DNA from 2 places in the Burkholderia glumae LMG 2196 genome. Region 1 is predicted to be linked to the other one. Evidence: predicted binding sites of a transcription regulator. Region 1 holds the regulator's gene; the other holds the start of a gene.

Region 1 (4,413 bases):
ACGATCGCGTTGTGGCGCATCGCCTTCATGTGGTCATGGCCGATCACGTGGAAGTTGCCGGTGGCCGTCACGAAGATGTCGGCCTTGTCGGCCGCGTATTCCATGGTCACCACGCGGTAGCCTTCCATCGCCGCCTGCAGCGCGCAGATCGGATCGATTTCGGTGACCCACACCGTGGCGCCGAGGCCGCGCAGCGACTGCGCGCAGCCTTTGCCCACGTCGCCGTAGCCGGCCACCACCGCGATCTTGCCCGCGATCATCACGTCGGTGGCGCGCTTGATGCCGTCGACGAGCGACTCGCGGCAGCCGTACAGGTTGTCGAACTTCGACTTGGTGACCGAGTCGTTGACGTTGAAGGCCGGGAACGGCAGGCGGCCGTCCTTTTCCATCTGGTACAGGCGATGCACGCCGGTGGTGGTCTCTTCCGTCACGCCCTTGATGTGGGCGAGACGCTTCGAATACCACTGGCCGTCCACGTCGAGGTGCGCGGCGATCGACTTGTACAGCGCGACTTCCTCCTCGTTGGTCGGCTTGGCGATCACCGAGCGATCCTTCTCGGCCTTGGCGCCGAGGATCAGCAGCAGCGTCGCGTCGCCGCCGTCGTCGAGGATCATGTTGGCGAACTCGCCGTTCGGCCATTCGAAGATGCGGTGCGAGTACTCCCAGTACTGGTCGAGCGACTCGCCCTTGAACGCGAACACCGGCGTGCCGGCCTCGACGATCGCGGCGGCCGCGTGATCCTGCGTCGAGAAGATGTTGCACGAGGCCCAGCGCACGTCGGCGCCGAGCGCCTTGAGCGTCTCGATCAGCACGCCGGTCTGGATCGTCATGTGCAGCGAGCCGGCGATGCGCGCTCCCTTGAGCGGCTGCGCGGCCTGGTACTCGTCGCGGATCTGCATCAGGCCGGGCATCTCGGTCTCGGCGATGGTCAGTTCCTTGCGGCCCCAAGCGGCCAGCGAGAGATCGGCGACGACGTAGTCCTGGGAAGCTTTCGGGTCGATAACGGCGTTCATCACGCCCTCCTTTCTAATCAAAGATTGGTGACGTGAGCGCCGTTCAGAAAGCGGCAAGCCCAGCCGGCGCGGCGAATCGTGCGATCCGCGCTGCGCGCCGGGCGGGCCACCGCCTGGTGAAGATTTCCGAGCCTGGCGGGCCGGTGCCCGTCGCAACGCTCCTCGGAAACGAGCAAGGATTGTAGCAAAGTGTCGAGAAGAATTCCCGCGCGCTTCGCAGAAGGCTGGTGGGCCGATTACGGATCGGAGCCGAATTTCCGAGGCGCACCGGCACGCGCGTCCTCTACGCGCGTCCTCTCAGTGTTCGGCTCCCACCCAGGCCTGCTCGCGCAGCCGCGCGCGCAGGCGCGCCACGGCCTGGCTGTGGAGCTGGCACACGCGCGACTCGCTGACCTCGAGCACGGCGCCGATCTCGCGCAGGTTCAGGCCGCGCTCGTAGTAGAGCGACATCAGCAGCTTCTCGCGCTCGGGCAGGCGGTCGATCGCCTCCACCAGCGCCGCGCGCAGATGCTCGTCGAGCAGCGCGGACAGCGGGTCGGAGTGGTCGACGCGGTAGCGGTCGAGGAACGGCTCGTCGTCGGCCGAACGGTCGAAATCCTCGTAGTAGATCAGCTGGCTGCCGTGCAGGTCCTGCAGCATCGCCTGGTAATCGTCGAGCGGCATCTCCAGGTGGGTGGCGACCTCGCTCTCGTTGGCCGAGCGCCCGAGCCGCTGCTCGACCTGATGAATGGCCTGCTCGACCTCGCGCGAGGTCTTGCGCAGGCTGCGCGGCAGCCAATCGTTGCTGCGCAGCTCGTCGAGCATCGCGCCGCGGATGCGCTGCGTCGCATAGGTCTCGAACTGCGCGCCCTGATCCTCCTTGTAGCGGCTCGCCGCATCGAGCAGGCCGATCATGCCGGCCTGGATCAGGTCGTCGAGATCGACGCTCGCAGGCATTTTCGCGACCAGCTGCAGGCCGAGCCGGCGCACCAGCGGCGCATATTTCGCGAGCACCTCGGCCTGCCCCATCCCGCCCTCGCCCATCGCGGACGTGGACAGCTTTCCTTGAGCGTTGTACATCGGCTCCCTCCTGAGTGCCCTTGGGTCAAACGGCGTGCGCCGCGCCCCGTTCGACGGCCGGATGTCCGGCGAAGGCCCGTCCGGCGGGATTCGTCGGACGCATCGGCCAGTACAGCAGGTCTGAGGCGATCTGCCGGTAGTCGCGCGCGGCGGCTGACGACGGAAACGCATCGACCACGGTGTGCACGAGTTCGCGTGCGCGCGGCACCAGCGGATCGGCGCTCACGTAGCCGCCCTCGGCCAGCGCGACCGTCAGATAGCGGCCTGCCACGCCCGCCAGATTCTCGTAGGCGGCGCGCGCGTCGGACTCGCTCTGCACGTGGTTGACCAGCACGCGGAACTGCGCGAGCGCGTGCGCGTAATGGAGCCGCTTCATGCAGGCATAGGCCTCGGTGATCGCGGAGCCGGCCACGCGCGTCACGATCAGCACGTCGTGAGCGGCACGCGCAAGAGCAGAGAGCGCGCCGTTCGCGTCGCGCTGAGCGTCGACGAGCACGATGTCGGCCGCGCCTTCCAGATAGGCGGCAAGGCGTTCATCGTCGTAGCCGTCGCGCGCGAGGTCGGCGGCGACGCACAGGGAAAAGCCGGCTTCGTGACGCACCGCGTTGCCGCTGCGCAACCGGGCGCTGCCGAGCGTCGCGGCGGCCGAATTGGCGTCGTTGCGCTCGTCGACGACGAGCACTTCCTTGCCGAGCGCGGCGAGCGCGGCGGCCAGGTTGACGACGGCCGAGGTGCAGCCGACCCCGACGGGGCCGCCCGTCACCGCGACGATCCGGTTCGCGCGGCCGGCCAGCAGCCGCCGCAGTCCTTCAGCCTGATCGGTGATTCGTTTATCCAAAGTAGACCTCGTGATGTCCGGAACCCGGACGGCCGCCAGCCAGGGCGGACAGCATGCCGGGCAGATCGTCTTCGAGCGGCACGAACGGCGAGCCGTCTCGCGGTACACAGAACGCGCTCTTGAGCAGGAACTTGCGCGTTGCCACGTATAAGTTCTCCGGCACCTTCTGGCCGGTCGACACGTAATGCACCGGCAGCTGGTAGCGGATCACGGTGTCGAGCACGCCGCCGAGGTTGGTGGCCTCGTCGAGCTTGGTCAGGATGCAGCCGGCCAGATCGGGCTGGTCGGAGCCGCGATAGGCCTGCACCACCTCGTTGAGCGTGTCGCCGTGGCTGGTGGCCGCGAGCAGCAGCAGGCGCTGCACGCGCGCGTCGGCGCCCTGCAGCATCGCGATCTGGTCGGAGACGGTGCGATCGCGCTGGCTCATGCCGATCGTGTCGATCAGCACGATGTGCTTGTTGCGCAGCTCGGAGAGCGCCAGCTGCAGGTCGCCGCCGTCCTTCACGGCATGCACCGGCACGCCGAGGATCCGGCCGAAGATGCGCAGCTGCTCGTGGCCGCCGATCCGGTAGCTGTCGGTGGTCAGCAGCGCGACCTTGCTGGCGCCGAAGCGCATCACGCAGCGCGCGGCCAGCTTCGCCGTGGTGGTGGTCTTGCCCACGCCGGTCGGCCCCATCAGCGCGAACACGCCGCCGCGCTCCATCAGCGCGTCCTCGCTGTCGAGCACCGGCAGGTTGCCGGCCAGCACCGATTCGGCCCAGTCGCAGGCGCCTTCGAAGCTGCCCGCCGAGACCCCGGCCGGCAGGTTGTCGACCACCGTGCGCACCAGCTGGGCCGAGAAGCCGGCCGCGAACAGCCGCTTGGTCAGCGCGCCGTGCAGCGGCGTGCGGCGCTGGCGGTCGTTCCACATCAGGCCGGCGAACTGCTCCTCCATCATGCCGCGCATCGCGCTCAGCTCGTGCATCACCGTTTCGTTGACGATGCGCTCGATGCGCGCGTTGACCTCGTCGGCCAGCGTGGCGGCCGACGCGCCGGCGCGTTCCGCCTGCTTCGGCGCGGCGGCGGCCGCGGCGGTGGCGCGCGCGGCGCTCGCCTCGGCGGACTGGCGCGCGGCCACGTTGCGCACGATGTCGCGCGCCCACTCGGGCGGCTCGCCGTCGTTGCGCGCGGCCGGCGCGATCGGGCTCGCGGCGCCCGGCGACGCCTCGGCGCGCGGCGCCGGCGAGACCAGCGCCTCGTGCTGGCGCGTCAGGCGGCGCGCGTGCTCGACGAGCCACGGCGCGGGGGCCGAGGACGCGGCCGGCTCGTCCTGCACCGGCGCGGCGGCCACGGTGGCGGCCGGCGCTTCGCCGTCGTCGAGCAGCTCGTCGTCGGCGTCGAATGCACCCGCCGGCTCGGCGCTCGCGCCGAACACCGACGAGAACACGTCGGGCAGGCCGCCCGAGGCATACGGATTGTTCGGCGCGGCGGCGCGCGGCATGCCCGTCACGGCGCTAGCCGGAC
Region 2 (4,413 bases), 320 kb from region 1:
GTAGTTGGTGGTCGAGTCCTTGCGGTCGCTGATCGGCGTGGGCGGCGTGCCGGCCGCGCCGCTCGCGCCCGTGATCGGCGCCGAGGCCGGCTGCGGCGGCGTGTTCGACAGCGCGCCCGGCACGCCGCCCGCGCCGCTTTGCGCGCTCTCGACGGACGACGAGGTCTGCTGGCTGCGGATCGCCGCCTGCTGCTGCGTGCCGTTCGGCGCGTAGCTCTCCGAGGTCTGCTCGCTCCTGGTGAAATCGATGTCGGCGCTGACCTGCGAGCGCGTGTTGCCGGCGCCGAACATCGGCGCGAGGATCGCGTCGATGCGCTTCTGGGTGTTGTGCTCGACCTGCTGCACGTACTTGAGCTGGTTCGCGTCGAGCCCGGACGACGACGGCTGCTGGCTCAGCAGGTTGCCGTCCTGGTCGACGATCGTGACGTTCTTGGCCGGCATGTCGGGCACGCCCGAGGCCACCATGCGCGTGATCGCCAGCACCTGGCCGTCGTCGAGCACGCGGCCCGGGTAGAGATCGACGAACACCGACGCGCTCGGCGCCTCGCGATCGCGCACGAACACCGACGGCTTGGGGATCGCCAGATGCACGCGCGCGCTGCGCACCGCGTTGATCGAGGCGATGGTGCGCTCCAGCTCGCCCTCGAGCGCGCGCTGGTAGTTGACCTGCTCGGCGAACTGGCTGATGCCGAACTTCTGGTTGTCCATCAGCTCGAAGCCCACCGAGCCGCCCTTGGGCAGGCCCATCGCGGCCAGCCTCAGGCGCGTTTCGTGGACCTGGCTGGCCGGCACCAGGATCGCGCCGCCGGCGTCGGCGAACTGATAGGGAATATTGGCTTGCTGCAGGGCGGTAATGATCGCGCCGCCGTCGCGGTCCGACAGGTTGCTGTACAGCACCCGGTAGTCGGGGGCGCGGCTCCAGAGCACCAGCGCGACGATCGCGGCGATCGCCAGCGCGGTGATGATCAGGAACGGCAGCTTCGGGTTGGTGCGCATCCGCGACATGCCTGGCAGCCCGGAGAAGCGTTCGGCGAAACCGCCCATGCCGAAGTCTGCGCCGCCCGCGCCGGCGCCCGGCAACGTGCCGGCCGCGGCGGTCGCGTTCGGCGACGTGCCGGCGACGGCGTTGCGCGCGTCTGGGTTGATCAGCGAGTTGGCCTGCGATTCCATGCGTCGGGGTTCTCCACAGCGGGCTGCCGCTCGACGAGCGGACGGACAATGACACCAGGATCGGATTATCCGGACCGCGTCCAGCGGCGATCCGGTGAACAGAGCCGAGTTTTCCCCGTACTTCACCCGCTTCGCGCGCCGGGCGCTTGCTATGCTTGGTCTCGATCCGGCATTTCGCCGCACCCGCGCTCGCCATGACGATCTGACTGCGGCGAGGCGGGCTGGTTCGATGCCGGTCCGGTTTCCGGCCGATGCCGGCCCCTTTTCCCGAATTCTTCTGCGGAGATCCCATGACTGCGCCCGTCAACGGCATTACTTCGGCGCTGCAACAAATGCAGGCGATGGCGGCCCAAGCCGCCGGCGGTACCCCCGGCGTCGCGCTGGCCGGCAACGGCGCGGCCACGGCCAGCAGCTTCGCGGGCGCGCTGAAGTCGTCGCTCGACCGGATCAGCCAGGCCCAGGTCACCGCCGCCGGCGAGGCCAAGGCGTTCGAGCTCGGTGCGCCGAACGTGTCACTGAACGATGTCATGATCGACGGACAAAAGGCCAATATCGGCCTCCAGTTCGGCCTGCAGGTGCGCAACAAGCTTGTCAGCGCCTACAATGACATCATGCAGATGTCGGTCTGACCCCTATACGGCACATCCCCGCGCATCGCCGCGTTAAAGCTTTCCCCCATCCTTACCGATAACGCCGGTAATAGCCCGCGCGACGCAGATCGTCGCGGCGGGTTTCCCGCACAGACCGAATGCTCCACAGGAGGGCCACCATGTTTTCCCCAGGACACGCTGGAGCCAGTGCCTACGCGCGCGTCGGCGTCGAGACAGGGGTGATGGGCGCGTCCCCGCATCGCCTGATCGCGATGCTGTACGAAGGCGCGCGCAAGGCGATCGTGCATGCCCGCCTGCACCTCGCCTCGGGCAACGTGGCCGCGCGCGGCGAATCGATCAGCAAGGCGATGCGCATCATCGAGAGCGGCCTGCAGCAGTCGCTCGACGTGAAGGCCGGCGGCGAGATCGCCGAGCGCCTCAACGCGCTGTATTCGTACATGCTGCGCCGCCTTCTGGAGGCGAACGTGAGCGCCAGTGACGCGATCCTGGTGGAAGTGGACGGTTTGCTCGCGACGCTCGAGGAAGCCTGGGTCGGCATCGGCCCTGAAGTCGCCCGGATGATGACCTCGCAAGCCCAGCCGGAAGTGACTCGATGAATCGCAAGGCAGCCTACCTCGCTCGCTACGAGGCGATCGCCGACGTGTCCGGCCGGATGCTCGCGGCCGCGCGCGGTGCCGACTGGCCGACGGTCGACGGGCTGCAGGCCGAGTATCAGACGCTCGTCGACGGCCTGAAGGCCGCCGAGGAGGGCGTATTGCTGGACTCCGCCGAGCGCGGACGCAAATACGCGCTGATCCGCCGGATCCTCGCCGACGACGCGGCGATCCGCGATCTCGCGAGCCCGGAGGTGGCGCGGCTGTCGGCGCTGTTCGAGGCGGGCCGCTCGACGCGGATGCTGAAGGATATCTACCAGGCGCGTCGCTGAACGCGGCGCCGCCGCCGCGCAGCTGGGCGGGTGGATTCGGCTGGATGGCAGGACCAGTAAGGACCAGTAGCGAGACCGGGCGGTTCGCCGCGCGGTCGCGGCGGCGAGCGGTGCCGCCGGCCATGGCGCCGGCGATGGGGGGCGCAGCGGGCAGCACGGGGGCGGCGCAGGCCGTGGTCGGCGCGCCGCCCGGCCGGCGGCCGCGCGTTGCGTTGGATGGATACGCGTTCGCCGCGCAGACGGCGGCGCCACACCGATAGATGCCGGCCGCGCGCCGCGCGGGGAACCACGATGACCGGGATCGACGCCGTTACCGCCGCCATGCTCGCCAGCCGCATCGACAACCTGCTCGAGGGCGGCGTGTCGGCCGGCGCGCCGGCTACCCAGGTCGGCGTCTCGACGGGCGCCACCCGCGGCGCCACCCAGGTGCCGCTGCCGCCCCCCTCGCCCGGCGCGCCCGCGGCTTCCGCGCAGACCGCGCTGTCGAGCGTCGCGCTGACGCTCGACGCGATTTCCCGTTATGGCGGCGAGGTCACGCCGGCGGTGATCGGCAGCCTGCCGCTGCTGGCCGGGCCGCCCGTGCTCGATCCGGCGGCGCAGGCCGGCGCCGGCACCGGGGGCGCCGCGCCCGGCGCACCGCAGACGGGCGCGGCCGCCGGCTCCGCCGCGACGGCCCCGGCCGCGTCCGGCGCTTCGGCCTCGGGCGCGTCCGCCTCGGCTGCGGGCACGTCCGCCTCGGCTTCTGCCCCGGCCGGCTCGGCCGGCGCGGCATCCGGCGCCGGGCCGGTACTGCCGGGCGTCACCGAGGCGAGCGTCGCCGCGCTGGCCGCGGCGCTCTCTCGCGCGGTCTCCGGCAGCGGCCTTTTCTACGAATCCCATCTCTCGCAATGGCTCTCGGGCCAGCGCACCACCGCCGATCTCGCGCAGGAGCCGCAGGCGCAGCTCACGCGCGGCGCCGCCACGTCGGCGCCCGCCGACGGCAGCCGGCCCGCCGCGCCCGCCGCCGGTGCGCCGGGCCAGCCGCCGGCGCAGGAGGCGCGGCAGGCGGCGCCTGGCCAGTTCAGCGCGAGCGGCGCGCATGCCTATGCCTCGTTCGCGGCCGACGATGCCGCCGGCCGGCTGTTCGCCGCCACTGCGGGCCGGCCCGACGGCACGGCGCCGGGCCAGAGCGGTGCCGACCCAGCGGCGAACACGGCCGCGGCGATGGCCGCCGTGCATCCGGCGACGCTGCCGCTGGTGCGCCAGCAGCTCGATCTGCTCGCCACCGAGCAGTTCCGCTGGGCCGGCGAGGCCTGGCCGGGCGCGCGGCTCGACTGGAGCGTCGAGCCCGATGGCGGCCAGGGCGCCTCGGCCGAAGCGCCGATCGCGTGGCGCACGCGCCTGGTGCTGGCGCTGCCGTCGCTCGGCACGGTCGACGCGGAACTGGTGCTGACCGGCTCGCAGGTGGTGGCGCGGCTGCGCGCCACCGAAGCGGGCGCCGCGAAGCTCAGCGCGCAGGGCGACGCGCTGCGGCAGCGGCTGCTGGCCTCGGGGCTCGAGCTGGGCGGGCTGTCGATCCGCTCGGTCGACCTCGCGCCCGACGCGTTCGACACCGCGGCCACGCGCGCGGCGGCGGCCGCCTACGGGCAGGCCGCCGCCGCGCAGCGCGCCGGCGCGGCCGACGCGAAGCCGCGCGCGTCTTCCTCGGGGTTCGATCTCGGCGATTTC

Evidence for each region. Region 1 encodes FliA, which starts transcription of late flagellar genes. Its sites were predicted from a motif close to CTAAAGTTTNNNNNNNNNNNGCCGNTA; they were not measured.
Region 2: the regulator FliA is predicted to act here: its motif matches at 1,834-1,860, upstream of fliS (flagellar export chaperone FliS).

Annotation. Positions count from the first base shown of each region.
Region 1 covers NZ_CP009435.1:1,214,084-1,218,496, reverse strand. Annotated here, with positions in the region: gene ahcY (adenosylhomocysteinase) at 1-1,013, opposite strand, end outside; S-adenosyl-L-homocysteine riboswitch at 1,114-1,183, opposite strand; gene KS03_RS18075 (RNA polymerase sigma factor FliA) at 1,311-2,072, opposite strand; gene KS03_RS18070 (nucleotide-binding protein) at 2,098-2,910, opposite strand; gene flhF (flagellar biosynthesis GTPase FlhF) at 2,903-4,413, opposite strand, start outside.
Region 2 covers NZ_CP009435.1:893,786-898,198, reverse strand. Annotated here, with positions in the region: gene fliF (flagellar basal-body MS-ring/collar protein FliF) at 1-1,170, opposite strand, end outside; gene fliE (flagellar hook-basal body complex protein FliE) at 1,461-1,799, shown strand; gene fliS (flagellar export chaperone FliS) at 1,940-2,377, shown strand; gene KS03_RS16550 (flagellar protein FliT) at 2,374-2,706, shown strand; gene fliK (flagellar hook-length control protein FliK) at 2,998-4,413, shown strand, end outside.